DNA from 3 places in the Microbacterium sp. 2216-1 genome. Region 1 is predicted to be linked to each of the others. Evidence: predicted binding sites of a transcription regulator. Region 1 holds the regulator's gene; each other region holds the start of a gene.
What was found. Region 1 encodes LexA, which represses DNA repair genes until DNA is damaged. Its sites were predicted from a motif close to TCGAACANNTGTTCGA; they were not measured.
Positions count from the first base shown of each region.

Region 2: the regulator LexA is predicted to act here: its motif matches at 1,481-1,496, upstream of recA (recombinase RecA).
Region 3: the regulator LexA is predicted to act here: its motif matches at 1,783-1,798, upstream of ACLD0U_RS01130 (DUF222 domain-containing protein).

Region 1 is NZ_JBKFTM010000004.1:29,567-34,339, forward strand. It holds gene ACLD0U_RS12040 (histidinol-phosphate transaminase) at 1-545, opposite strand, end outside; gene ACLD0U_RS12045 (LysM peptidoglycan-binding domain-containing protein) at 635-991, opposite strand; gene lexA (transcriptional repressor LexA) at 1,309-1,995, shown strand; gene ACLD0U_RS12055 (prolyl oligopeptidase family serine peptidase) at 2,064-3,944, shown strand; gene smpB (SsrA-binding protein SmpB) at 3,989-4,465, opposite strand; gene ftsX (permease-like cell division protein FtsX) at 4,517-4,773, opposite strand, start outside.
Region 2 is NZ_JBKFTM010000001.1:1,028,948-1,033,720, reverse strand. It holds gene ACLD0U_RS04720 (regulatory protein RecX) at 1-233, opposite strand, end outside; gene recA (recombinase RecA) at 239-1,282, opposite strand; gene ACLD0U_RS04710 (DUF3046 domain-containing protein) at 1,527-1,748, opposite strand; gene ACLD0U_RS04705 (helix-turn-helix domain-containing protein) at 1,764-2,072, opposite strand; gene ACLD0U_RS04700 (CinA family protein) at 2,247-2,729, opposite strand; gene pgsA (CDP-diacylglycerol--glycerol-3-phosphate 3-phosphatidyltransferase) at 2,726-3,298, opposite strand; gene ACLD0U_RS04690 (FtsK/SpoIIIE family DNA translocase) at 3,298-4,773, opposite strand, start outside.
Region 3 is NZ_JBKFTM010000001.1:242,873-247,645, forward strand. It holds gene ACLD0U_RS01125 (SPFH domain-containing protein) at 1-262, opposite strand, end outside; gene ACLD0U_RS01130 (DUF222 domain-containing protein) at 405-1,751, opposite strand; gene ACLD0U_RS01135 (MarR family winged helix-turn-helix transcriptional regulator) at 1,865-2,299, opposite strand; gene ACLD0U_RS01140 (PucR family transcriptional regulator) at 2,484-3,740, opposite strand; gene ACLD0U_RS01145 (flavin-containing monooxygenase) at 3,915-4,773, shown strand, end outside.

The DNA of each region.
Region 1 (4,773 bases):
TCGTAGACGGCCTCAATGACGTCGAGTCCCATGGGCGTGCCGGTGGGGTTGTTGGGAGCGCACAGCAGTACGACGTCGGGATCAGCCTCGGCGACCTGTGCTGCGGCACTCTCGGGCGTCAGCGCGTAGTCGTCGTCGCGCGCACCGGCAACCCACCGCGCGCCGGTTCCCTGCGCCAGAAGCGGGTACATCGAGTAGGTGGGAGCGAATCCGAACACTGTGCGGCCCGGACCGCTGAAGGCCTGCAGGATGTGCTGGAGCACCTCGTTGGAGCCATTGCCCGCCCAGATCTGATCGGCGGTGAGTCCGTGGCCGAGGTACTCGGCGAAGCCTTCACGGAGTGCGGTGAACTCACGATCCGGATAGCGGTTGACCTCACGCAGTGCACGCGCGATTTCGTCGAGGATGTCGTCGGCGACCTCATCGGGCACCGGATGGGTGTTCTCGTTGACGTTCAGCGCGATCGGCAGCGGTGCCTGAGGTGCGCCATAGGGGGTGAGTCCGCGGAGGTCGTCGCGGAGGGGTAGCTCGTCAAGAGAGGTCACTGTTCCATCGTAGATCTCGCGCCCGCCGACGACGCCTTCGTGACGACCGCGCACGCGCGCATCCGGGGCTCAGTCGGTGTACACGGTGCTCAGTCGGTGTAAACAGTGGGGATCGCGATCTCGGCGCCGACCTGGATCATGCCGGAGCGCAGGTTGTTCAACCGCTTGATGTCTTCGATGACCACGCGCGGGTCGGCACCCGGCGCGACCTCGTCCGCGATCGACCACAGCGTGTCACCGGGCATCACGGCGACCGTTTCGAACGTCACCGGCTCTGCCAGGTCACCGGAGGCGAGTGCGGAACCGCCGGCGAGAGCCGACAGGATGACGCCGACGACAACCGGGAGCGCAGCCAGCATGACGACCACTCGGCGGCCGCGAGCGGTGATCCGCAGGCGCGTCGCCGAAACCGGGGCCATCGGCGCCTGGATATCGATCGTGCTCATGGGTGGCTCCTCTCCTGTGACACTGCACCCGGCCCGCCAGTCAGCGAGGACATGGTGCAGCTTTCGCATCCGGCACCCGGCCGGGGATGCCGGATGCGAAGCTACGTACCGAAGTTATCTTCGATATCGAACATCTGTCAAGACTTTTTCGAAAACGTCTACGAGGAAGGCGCGACACGCTCGAACAGATCTTCCGTTTCGGGCCGTTTCTCGGATACCGTTTCGATGTGGACAGCCCACCACGGGCCACCGACATTCGAATCGGACGCCCGCGACGCCGCGGAATCCGCACCGGCAGGAACCATGAAGGAGCACCGATGAGCGACAACACCGCCCCCGCAGCCGAGGCTCCGCGCACGCGTCGTCGCAAGAACTTGAGCCCCAAGCAGATGGCGATCCTCGAGGTCATTCAGGATTCGATCGCACGGCACGGTTACCCGCCGAGCATGCGCGAGATCGGTGACGCCGTGGGCCTCAAGTCGCTCTCCAGCGTCACGCATCAGCTCGGCCAGCTCGAGCTCAGCGGCTACCTGCGCCGCGACCCGGGCAAGACCCGCGCGATGGAGGTGCTCATCGACCTGCCGGGCGCGAGCACCGAGAACCCTGCCGACACCGCGCCCGCAGTCGGCGATGCGGCGCTCGTTCCGCTGGTCGGGCAGATCGCCGCCGGAGTGCCGATCACCGCTGATCAGCAGGTCGAGGAGATCTTCCCGCTGCCCCGTCAGCTGGTCGGCAAGGGCGAGCTGTTCATGCTCAAGGTCAACGGCGAGTCGATGATCGACGCCGCGATCTGCGACGGCGACTGGGTGGTCGTGCGCACCCAGAGCTCGGCCGAGAACGGCGAGATCGTGGCTGCCATGATCGACGGCGAGGCGACCGTCAAGACGTTCCGTCAGCGTGACGGACACACCTGGCTGCTGCCCCGCAACTCTGCCTTCGAACCGATCCTCGGCGATGACGCGGTCGTGCTGGGCAAGGTCGTCGCGGTGCTGCGCACGGTCTGAGCCCGCTTCCGAGCGAGCGGCCTCCGACCACGGCGGGTCGGACGGCACCCGGGACTAGGCTCGAGCGCATGACCTCGTCTTTCGGTTCGTGGCCGTCTCCGTTCACCGCTGCTCAGATCGCGCAGGCTGCGCCCCGGATCGACGGCGCTCTCTTCGTCGGCGACGAGATCTGGTGGGGTGAGTCGGTGCCCTCCGAGGGCGGCCGGATCACGGTGCGCAGCTCGACCGGCGCCGAGATCCTGCCCGCGCCGTGGAACGCCCGCTCCCGCGTGCACGAGTACGGTGGCGGTTCGTGGACCGCCGACGACGAGGGAACGCTGTTCTTCGTGGACGGCTCTGACCAGCGGGTGTATCGGATGCCCTCGTCCGGCGATCCCGAGCCGCTCACGGCGCCCGGCGCCGCGTACGGCGGTCTGCGCGCTCAGCAGGGGCGCCTCTTGGCTGTGCGCGAGGACCTGCGCCCGCAGCCGCACCGGCGCGCGATCGTCGAGATTCCGGTGGACGGCTCGGCGGCGGCTGATGACGACGCCGTACGCGTGGTCGTGTCGACTACTGGCTTCGTAGCGCACCCGGCACTGTCGCCGAACGGCTCCCGCATCGCGTGGGTGCAGTGGAGCACAGAGCACATGCCCTGGGAGCTCGCACTGCTGCACGTGGCGCCGGTGAACGTGGCGCCGGTGCACGGCGATGCGATGATGTCGGTGTCGACCCGCGCGGCACTGCAGCCGGAGTGGGTGAGCGATGACGAGCTGCTCTACCTCGATGACCCGTCCGGACGCTGGAACCTGCAGCGCGTGCGGGTCGATGAGACCGCGGCTGCTCCCACGCCGGTGGCGCCCGCCGACGCTGACACCGGCGGCGGACTGTGGGTGCTCGGCAACCGGTGGTACCGCCCGCTCGACAACGGACGCATCGTCGCGGTGCGCACCAACGGCGACGATCGGATCGTCCAGATCGGCACGGACGGCAACGCCACGCAGCTGGACGTGCCCATCACGGCCGGCGCGAGCATCGATGACGTGCGCGGCTCACGGGTGCTCGTCTCAGGAGCGGGCGCAACGGTCGGCGCCGGACTGTGGTGCCTCGATCTGGACCGCGGCACGGTGACGACGGTCACCGGTGGCGCCGACGCCGACCTCGACTGGGTTCCCCAGGCGCGGCCGGTCACCTTCGACGGCCCGCACGGGCCGGTCCACGCGTTCGATTACCCGCCGACCAACCCTGACGCCCGCGCGCCGCACGGCGAACTGCCGCCGTACATCGTGATGGTGCACGGCGGACCCACCGCACATGTCTCGGGGGCAGCATCCACCGCCTACGCGTACTGGACCAGCCGCGGAGTCGGTGTGCTCGACGTCAACTACGGCGGATCGACCGGGTACGGTCGCGCCTACCGCGAGCGTCTTGACGGTGCCTGGGGCGTCGTCGACGTCGACGACGTGATCGCCGCGGCGCGAGGCCTGGCCGACGCCGGTCTCGCCGATCCCGCGCGGATCGCGATCCGCGGCGGGTCCGCGGGTGGTTGGACGGTGCTGAGCGCACTCGTGCGCGGTGGCACCTTCGGCGCCGGAATCTCACGGTACGGCGTCGCCGACCTGCGGATGCTGGCCGCTGAGACCCATGACTTCGAAGCGCGCTATCTCGATGGCCTGGTCGGTCCCCTGCCGGAGGCGGAGTCGGTCTACATCGAGCGCTCTCCGCTCACGCACGCCGACCGGATCGACGTTCCTGTGCTGCTGGAGCAGGGCAGCGAGGACCGCGTGGTTCCGCCGTCGCAGTCCGAGGCGATCCGCGATGCCCTTGCCGCGCGCGGTGTTCCGCACGAGTATGTGCTGTTCGAGGGCGAGGGTCACGGTTTCCGTGCGGCCGAGACGATCATCGCCTCGCTGGAGACCGAACTTCGCTTTCTCGGACGCGCCTTCGACTTCGAGCCGCGACTGGGCGCCTGAGCGACCAGCACGCCTGACCTTCCGGATCGATCGGAGGGGCGGGTCTACTCGCCCAGACGATTGCGCGTGCGCATGGCGCGCTCGGCCTCGCGCTTGTCCTGCCGCTCACGCAGCACCTGGCGCTTGTCGAACTCGCGCTTGCCCTTCGCCAGGGCGATCTCGACCTTGGCGCGGCCGTCCGAGAAGTACAGGCGCAGCGGGACGAGGGTGTACCCGCCCGCCGAGACGGCGTGCTCGAGCTTGTGAATCTCTTCGCGGTGCAGCAGCAGCTTGCGGATGCGCTTGGCCGAGTGGTTCGTCCAGTGCCCCTGCGAGTACTCGGGGATGTGCACGGCGTCGAGGAACGCCTCGCCGCCCTTGACATAGGCGTAACCGTCACTGAGGTTCGCGCGCCCCTGGCGCAGCGACTTGACCTCGGTGCCGGTGAGCACCAGGCCCGCTTCGTACGACTTCTCGATGTTGTAGTCGTGACGTGCGCGACGGTTGGTCGCAACGACCTTCTCACCGCGTTCCCTGGGCATCTTCTTCTCCTGACGACAGACAGCCCACAAGTATATGCCGATGCCGCGATACTACGCGCGCAACCACCGGCGGATCGCGAATCCGGCCGACAGCGCCGCGAGCACGATCCCGATACCGATCAGCACCGGCACGACGAACGCCGCCTCGGACATGCCCACCAGCGGACGCATGAACGGCACGCGTTCGGCAAGGTACCCCTCAACACCGAAATGCACACCGGCGAGCACAGCGGCACTGGCCAGCACCGAACCGAGGAACGCGGCGAAGACGCCCTCCAGTACGAACGGCAACTGGATGGATCGGTTCG
Region 2 (4,773 bases), on a different contig from region 1:
CGCGCGTGCGCCGCGTTCAGAGCACGCAGCGCGACGGTGCGTTCCGCGTGGTCGAGTGCAGCGGCGGCGCGCGCCGCCGGAGACGTCTCGTCCAGCTGAGGGGCTGCAGGCTCTCGCGCGGGGCGTCCACGCTCGGCCCCGGCGGTGGGCCTGCCGACATCGACAGACCCACCGAAGATCGGGATGACCGGGGCCAGGTGTTCGCGGCCGTCGTCCTGACCAGTGCCGTTCATGATGATTAGGCCGGGCGACGCTCGGCGAGCTCATCGGCGGGCGCTTCAGCCTTGCCTCCGATACCGAGCTTCTGCTTGATCTGCTCTTCGATCGCCAGGGCGATGTCGTCGTTGTTGCGCAAGAAGTTCCGGGCGTTCTCCTTGCCCTGTCCGAGCTGATCCCCGTCGTAGGTGTACCACGATCCGGACTTCTTCACGATACCGTGCTCGACGCCGAAATCGATCAGGCTGCCTTCGCGCGAGATGCCGACGCCGTAGAGGATGTCGAACTCGGCCTGCTTGAACGGCGGCGCCATCTTGTTCTTGACGACCTTCACCCTGGTGCGGTTTCCGACCGCCTCGGTGCCATCCTTCAGTGTCTCGATGCGGCGAATGTCGAGGCGTACCGACGCGTAGAACTTCAGCGCCTTTCCACCCGCGGTGGTCTCGGGAGAGCCGAAGAACACACCGATCTTCTCGCGCAGCTGGTTGATGAAGATCGCGGTGGTCTTCGTCTGGTTCAGCCCACCAGTGAGCTTTCGCAGCGCCTGCGACATCAGTCGAGCCTGCAGACCGACGTGCGAATCACCCATGTCGCCCTTGATCTCAGCCTCGGGCACCAGCGCGGCGACGGAGTCGATCACGACCAGGTCGATGGCTCCGGAGCGGATCAGCATGTCGGCGATCTCGAGCGCTTGCTCACCCGTGTCGGGCTGCGAGACCAGCAGCTGATCGATGTCGACGCCGAGCTTGCGTGCGTACTCGGGGTCGAGCGCGTGCTCAGCGTCAATGAAGGCGGCGATACCACCGGCGCGCTGCGCGTTGGCGATCGCGTGCAGGGTCAACGTGGTCTTACCGGACGATTCCGGACCGTAGATCTCGATGATGCGCCCGCGGGGCAGCCCTCCGATTCCGAGGGCGCTGTCCAGCGCGATGGATCCGGTCGGGATGATCTCGACGGGTGCGCGCTCTTCGCTGCCCAGTCGCATGATCGATCCCTTGCCGAACTGGCGCTCGATGTGCGCGAGAGCGGAATCCAGGGCCTTCTCGCGGTCGTCGGTGGATGGCATGACGTGCTCCTCAGAATCTCGATTGCTGCCGCCTGTAGGCTGTCGCGGCCTCCCCCTCTGGGGCGGCTCTCCGACAAGGCGAGTGGTTCGTAACCACCTCTCACACCGTAGGCGGGGCCACCGACATCGCGTCGGCTATCCCGCGCACTGTGAAAAGAAAGCGCATCGGAACCACTTGTGCAGAACGATACGCCCTCATCGAACAGAGATTCGACGACACGCCGGAAAAGGCGCGGACATCTGTTCAGTGACGGCGTGGTTCGACCCTGCCCACGCCGTAGCGGCGCTCCGGCGGGACATCCGCCTCAGCGCACAGCGCGAGCCAGATCTGCCGAGGCGGAATGCCGGCTTCCAACGCATCATGCGCCGTCATTCCGACATCGCCGAGGAACAGATCGTGGGTCAACGCGTTCGCGCGCGCGCCGAACTCCTCGTCGACCGCGCGCAGGAACTCACTGCGTCGCACGCTTCGCCTCGTCGCTCAGTGCAGCGACAGCTCGGGCTCGACCGATGCCACCAGGTCGTCGGGAACGACGTCGGGGAAGGGGCTGAGTCCCTCGAGGACCGAGATCCGGTCGCCGACTTCGCGCATGATCGTCGAGATGGGCACATCGAGTGCTTCTGCCACCGACGCGAGGATCTCGCTGGATGCCTCTTTCTGGCCCCGCTCCACCTCGCTCAGGTAACCGAGCGCCACGGAGGCCTTGCCTGCGACCTGACGCAGAGTGCGCCCCTTCTGCAGGCGGAAGTCCCGCAGCACTTCGCCGATCTCTTGTCTGACAAGAATCATCGGAACCTCCCCTCCCACACATTCTCTGAATCCGAGTGGATCGCCAGTCTAACGCCACCGGGTACTGCTGAATCTACTGTTTCTGCCTGTGCCTCGGTTGTGAACCTTCGGCTGTGCAACGGATAGTCGCGTCGTGTGTTGCGCACATCACGTGGAACCCCACAACGAGCCGTGCTATTCCCGCACCGCCTCCAGCGCGGCGGCCAGGGCGGCATCCCGAGCCTGAGCACGGATCTGCGACCGATCCCCCGCGAACACGAACGAGCGCACCAGACGAACGACAGGCGTGACGACGCCCACATGCACGGTCCCGACGGGCTGACCGTCGGGCGAGTCGGGGCCCGCGATGCCGGTGGTGCTTACCCCCACCTCAGTGGCTCGTCCGTCGACGGCGACGGCGCGACGCACCCCGTCGGCCATCTGCTCCGCCACCTCGGGGTGCACCGGCCCGTGCTGCTCCAGCAGTTTCGCATCCACCCCGAGAAGCGTCTGCTTGACCGGCGTGGCGTACGCCACGACCGCTCCGTTGAGCACCCCAGATGCTCCGGGCACCGTCACGAGCTCCGCCGAGACGGCGCCGCCGGTCAGCGACTCAGCGACGCCTAGTCGCCATCCGCGCTCTGCCAAGAGAGTCAGCAGCTCGGCGGCGACCGTCATCTCCGGCGGCTTCCTCGCACCTGCGCCACCACGTAGTCGATCCCGCTGGCCACGGTGAGCACCAGGGCCACCACCATCAGCACCTGTGTCACGACGACCCACGGCTCAATGCCGATCACCGTGTGCAACGGCAGCAGCGCCCAACTCAGCGCCACGCCCTGCACCGCGGTCTTGAGCTTGCCCATCCATGCCGCGGCGACGACATGCTCGTGCACGATCACGAATCGGTGAACGGTGATCGCCCATTCCCGGACCAGGATGATGATCACGAGCCACCAGCCCACCTCGCCGAGGATGGCCAGGCCCAGAAATCCTGCGCCGGTGAGCAACTTGTCGGCGATCGGGTCCCACAACTTGCCGAAGTCGCTCACGATGTCGTACTTGCGGGCGAGATAGCCATCGACCCAGTCGGTCGAGATCGCGATCACGAACAACGCGCCTGCGATCCAGCGCATCACGATGTCGTCTTCGCCGAAGGGACCGGCGACCAGCAGCATCACGAAGAAGACGATCGCCAGAGGGATCCGCGCGATCGTGATCGCGTTGGGAAGCTGTCGTGGAATGCTCATCAGTCGCGTCCTGTCAATCCCCAGGCGTCTTCGTCGCCGTCGTCTTCGCTCTCCACTACGGGGAGCCCTTCGAACTGCTGCTCGATCGGATCGATCGGAGCGGCAGCAGTCTCGGCAGCCGCGGGTGCGGACGGTACGTCATCGCCGCGCAGCTTGGCGATCACCGCGGGCAGCTGCTCGGAGGTGACCAGAACGTCGCGCGCCTTCGAGCCCTCCGAGGGGCCGACGATCTCGCGCGATTCGAGCAGGTCCATCAACCGTCCCGCCTTCGCGAATCCGACCCGCAGCTTGCGTTGCAGCATCGACGTCGATCCGAACTGCGATGACACGATGAGCTCGGCGGCGGCCAGCAACAGCTCGAGATCGTCGCCGATGTCCTCGTCGACCTCTTTCTTCTTCGCCTCCGCGGACTCCTGCACGTCGGGCCGGTACTCGGGCCGCGCCTGTTGCGTCACGTGCTTGACGACCGACGAGATCTCGCTCTCATCGACCCACGCGCCCTGCAGACGGAACGGCTTGGACGAACCCATCGGCGAGAACAGGGCGTCACCCTGACCGATCAGCTTGTCAGCGCCCGGGGCGTCGAGGATCACGCGGCTATCGGTCACGCTGGTGACCGCGAAGGCCAGTCGCGATGGCACGTTCGCCTTGATCAATCCGGTGACCACGTCGACGCTGGGTCGCTGCGTGGCAAGAACCAGGTGGATGCCCGATGCACGTGCGAGCTGCGTGATACGCACGATCGAGTCTTCGACGTCTCGCGGCGCGACCATCATCAGGTCGGCGAGCTCATCGACGACGACCAGCAGGTACGGGTAGGGCTTGAGCACGCGCTCGCTGCCGACGGGGACCTCGACCTCACCGGCACGGACGGCCTTGTTGAAGTCGTCGATGTGGCGGAACCCGAACGACGCCAGGTCGTCGTAGCGCATGTCCATCTCTTTCACGACCCACTGCAGCGCCTCAGCCGCCTTCTTGGGGTTGGTGATGATGGGTGTGATCAGATGCGGAACACCCGCGTAGCTGGTCAACTCGACGCGTTTCGGGTCGATCAGCACCATGCGCACGTCGGCCGGACGAGCCCGCATCAGCAGGCTCGTGATCATCGAGTTGACGAAGCTCGACTTACCAGAGCCCGTGGAACCTGCCACGAGCAGGTGCGGCATCTTCGCGAGGTTGGCGACGACGATGTTGCCGCCGACATCCTTGCCGACGCCGATCGTGAGCGGATGCGTGCTCTTCTGCGCGGCCGACGACCGAAGCACGTCACCCAGGGCGACGGTCTCTTTGTCGACGTTGGGGATCTCGATACCGATCGCGCTCTTCCCCGGAATGGGCGACAGGATGCGCACGTCGTTGGACGCCACCGCGTAGGCGAAGTTGTTGCTGAGCTGCGTGATCTTCTCGACCTTGACGCCGTGTCCGACCTCGATCTCGTACTGCGTGACCGTCGGGCCGCGCGAAAACCCCGTGAC
Region 3 (4,773 bases), on a different contig from region 1:
GCGTGATCGGGTTGACCAGCGACTTGCCGTTGACGATCACGGTGACCGGCGATTCGGCGAGTTCTGAACTGGTCGAGCCGTCCGGGTTGATGAGGGCGCGCTGCACCTTCTGTTTGCGACCCGAGATGACGAGCGCCTCGTCGGCCCGCGCCACCTTGATCCAGCTGCGTGCGAACAGCAGCATGATCAGTAGGACGACGATGGCGGCGACGACGGCGATGCCGATGATCAATAGGATGCCGACGATTCCGGCGATCTCCATGGTTTCTCCCTAATGGTTGCGTTCCCCTCGAAGGCAACCCCCACACACCTTGCCAGAGCCGGGCGCAGTACTCGACCCCCAAAAGTTGTCACGCGTAACTGGTGCGCACTCCGTCGCACTGCCGCGCGTTCCCTGGCGCGAGCTACGCCGCGAGGCTGTAGCGCGCCAGACCGCCCCGCCGGGGTGTTCGCGACGGGTCCACGCTGGGCGGTGGGATGAGCCACACTGCGGCCGATGCGCCGGTGCCGTCGATGCGGATGTCCCACCCGTTGTCGTGGATGCGGTGATGACAGGTCTCGCAGAGCAGGACGCCGTTGTCGAGATCGGTCGGTCCGGCATCTCGTTGCCACCATGTGATGTGGTGGGCGCGTGTCATTTCGGGCGGCAAGCCGCACATCGCGCATCCGCCGTCGCGTTCTGCCAGTGCCAGACGCTGTGCGGAGGTGAAGAAGCGACGTTTGAGTCCCCAGTCGAGCGGTTCGCTGTCGGATCCGAGCACGCAGGGGATGACACCGCCGGATGCTGCCATGCGGCGCACGGCGCCGATGCTGACGGCGGTGTCTGAGCCGTCGAGGGTGCCGTAGCCGGTGCCGTCGGTCAGATCGCTGAGGTCGACGCGCACGATCACCGTTGCGCCGGCCAGGGCCGGGGCGTCGTTGTCGCACCCGATGACGTGCGCGCAGAGCGTGGTGAGTGCGTCGGCCTGCAACTGCGGGACGGTGCGGTGATCGGCGTCGGGGGCGTCGGGATCGATGGCGTCTTTGCGGGCGGCGAACTGCGCGGAGACGTATCCGTTGATCGCGGCGCGCAGGGGAGCCGCCGCCTCGAGATCGAAGACACCGTTGAGATGGAATGCGCCGTCGCGTTCGAACATGGTCACCGAACGCTGCGCGCGGATCTCGTCCTCGCGCGGGGCTACACCGTCGGGATCGAGCCAGGCCTCGGCGCGGGCCAGCAGCTTGCGCACGTCGTCTACCGAAAGACCGGAGGCCTTCTCGACCAACTGTTCCTCAGCGGCGGCGAGGTGCTCGGGCGTGACCTTGAAGCGGACCTTGTCGAGCAGCGCGATGATCAAACCCGATGTGCTGGCGCCCAGGGCGCCCGCCCACAGTGCGGACTGCACTGCAGGGTACTTGGCGGGGAGTCGGTCGCCCACCAGGTCTGTGCGCGGCGCGGTCGCTTCTCCGACGCGGACCTGTCGAGAGGCCTCGGCCGTCGAGATGCCCGTCGTGGTGGCGATCATCTGCGTCGCGTTGCGGAATCCCTGCTGCTTCGCCAGCGAGTCGGGCCCCAGGCTCGTCCGAGATTCGGACGCGATGCCCGCCGCGATCTCGGTCTGCAGCGCATCGGTGAGACGGCGCACAGCGCCGAGCGCGTCGTTCGCATCGATCAGCTGCGCGCGGGTGAGGTCGGTCGCGTCGTGCGCACCTGACCAGGCTGCGTGCAGGCGTTCGATCGCCTCACTCAGCGGGGTCAGGTGGTTGGTCATGAGACCAGGCTACGGCGATTCGGATGTGTAGTCAAACATTTGTTCGAGTCTTCTCGGAAGTGTGCCGAGATTCCGGCATCCAACGTTCGAACCATACGTGCACATATTCGCTACTATCTTCGACTATCGCGGAGTTTCGATGTGAGCTCCAGCAGGCTGCGCAGTTCGTCGTCGTCGAGCGCTGCCATCGTCTCGGCGATCGAACGCCCGTGCGTGGTGGCGACCTGCCGGAACGCGCGCGCGCCGGCATCCGTCGCGGTGAGCACTGAGCCGCGGCCGTCGTCGGGGTCGGCGCTCTTCGTGACCAGGCCGCGGTCGACCATCCGGTCGACGAGGCGTGACACGCTGGGCTGGCTGATCAGCATGTTCGTGGTGACGTCGCGCAGGCGCACGGTCATCTGCGGCGCGCGTACGACGGTGAGCAGCACGTCGTACTCGGCCTGGGTGATCGGTGCGTCGTTGAAGTCGGAGCTCATGGCGGTGAAGAGCTCGTGTTGCGCGCGGAACAGGCTTTCCCACGCGCGGAGCGCCAGTTCGCGGTCTGTCATGTCGACAAGCGTAGTGCGGCGCGAAGCGCGGCCGGCGGATGCATGAGGGCCGGCCGGAGAGGCGTCCGGCCGGCCCTTGTCCCTTGCACCAAGAGTGTCCTGCAATCACATGCGGTGGATGCCACAGCAAACATTCACCGTGCGATCACTCTATAACGGCGAGGTAACGAGTGCAACGGTTTGGTCACGGAAATCTGAGGTGTGTCTGTGCCGCATCAACGAGGCCCGGGGCGAGATCCAACACCAGCAACGCGGCGGCGACGTGGGTCGGATTGTCTTCGACCTTGATGATCGACAGTTCGTTGGCCCGTGATACCCGACGCTCCACGGTGTTCCTGTGCAGGTACAGCTGCGCTGCGGCGCGTGTGGTGTTGAAGCCGCACTGCACGTAGGTGAGCATCGCTTCTCGCAGGGTCGCGTCCGCCGTCGCCAGCGGGCCGAGGGCCTTGGTCACGAACCGCTGGGCACCGGCGCGATCCTTCGTGAGGCTGTCGATGAGCTCGACGTCGCTGTACACGGTGAATCGGCGATTCGACTCGAGTCGTGTGAGCATCACGTGGGTGGCAAGAGCGTCCTGATGGCTGGAACGGAACGCCTCGAGGCCTTCGCCCGGTTTGCCGAGAGCAGCGCGGACGACTCCCGCCCCCGATGCCGCCTTCTCGATCTGGTGCCGGTCGGGTGCGTCGGGGCCGGACAGCCAGACCCAGCGTGAGGCCACGCTGGCACGTGCCACGAGCATGGCGCCCGCGCGCGCGACGGTGCGTAGCGCGGCCACCGCCCTGTCGAGGGCGCCGTCGTGATCCGGGGCATCCGTCCACAGGATGACGGCGACGTGCCGGCGCCCTAGTCGGTAGCCCAGTCGTTCCTCAGCGACGCTCTGCGTCATCGGCGCACCGCCGACGATCAGCTGCAGCATGGCGAGCGTCTGGGCGTCTGCATTGCCCATCGACGCCGCAAGGTTGACCTCGCGCAGCACCGCCACCGAGTCGAGCGCGTACTGCATCAGCGAGTGCGCCGACACGTCCAGCACCTCGACGAGCAGAGCAGGATCGGAACAGCGCGCCACGCAGACCTCCAGCCATCGTCGCCATGCGATCGACATCGCTGCCCGCCACCCCGCGACGTAGTCGGGGGTGATGCCCCGTGAGACGAGATCCGCGATGTACGCCTCCGACCTCGGCCCGACATAGGGGTCCACACGACGCCCCGGATGCTGGATGTTCGACGTGAGCCAGTGCACGGTGTCGGCGCGCAGGAGTTCACGATCCTCGGCCAGGAGCGACGCATCCGCGAGCAGCGCCGCATTGCCGTGCGCTTGGGCCATCGCGGTCGATTCGGCGAAGGCATCCGCGAAGCTGTCCGCGTCGGCCAGGAGATGCTCGCAGATCGAACGAAGCATCGCAGCTGCCGCGGGGCTGGGCAGGGTCCACAACTCTTCCATCCCAGCAGTCTGCCCTCGCACCCCGGCGTTTGTCGCCGGTCCTCGCATTCATTCGGCCAAGGCGTGTGCATGTTGCACCTGCATCGCCAGAAGCAGGTGCGTCCTGACGTGGCGACCGGAACAGGTCGCCGATCAGACTTTGGAAAGCAGTCGTCGAGGTACAAGGAGTCAAGGATGACCGACAGGAGTTCTGACGTGGTCGAGGAGTTCGACATCGTCGTCATCGGGGCGGGGATATCGGGAATCGGCGCGGCGACGTACTTCAGCCGAGAGCTCCCCGGAAAGTCGCTGGTCGTACTCGAGAGCCGGGAGAACATCGGCGGAACGTGGGATCTGTTCCGCTACCCGGGCATCCGCTCGGACTCGGATCTGCACACCTTCGGCTACGAGTTCAAGCCGTGGCGTCACGAGAATGCGATCGCCGACGCACCGTTGATCCTGGACTACCTTCACGAGACGGTCGACGAGAACGCGCTCTCACCTTTGATCCGAACGGGGCACCGCGTGCGGAGCGCGGAGTGGTCCTCGGCGGACGCGAGGTGGACACTCACCGTCGCGACGACGGATGCCACCACCGGGGCGACCGTGACGAAGACGATCCGGGCGGGGTGGGTGTTCGCCGCGACCGGCTACTACCGCTACGACGAGGGGTACGCCCCGACCTTCGCCGGGAGCGACGACTTCGAGGGCACCATCGTGCATCCGCAGCACTGGCCGGAAGACCTCGACTACAGCGGCAAGAAGGTCATCGTGATCGGCAGCGGCGCCACCGCCGTGACTGTGGTGCCGGCCATGATGAAGGGGTCCGGAGCCGCCGCGCACGTCACGATGCTGCAGCGCACCCCCACCTACGTCATGCCGCTGCCGCGTGTCGACCGCCTCGCGCTCGCCCTCACGAAGGTGCTCGGCGAGAAGCGCGGGTATGCGGCGACGAGGTTCAAGAACATCTGGCAAGAGCACTTCATGATCGAGGCTCTCCGTCGGTTCCCCCGCGCCGGACGCGCCCTGATACGCCGCAAGAACATCAAGAGCC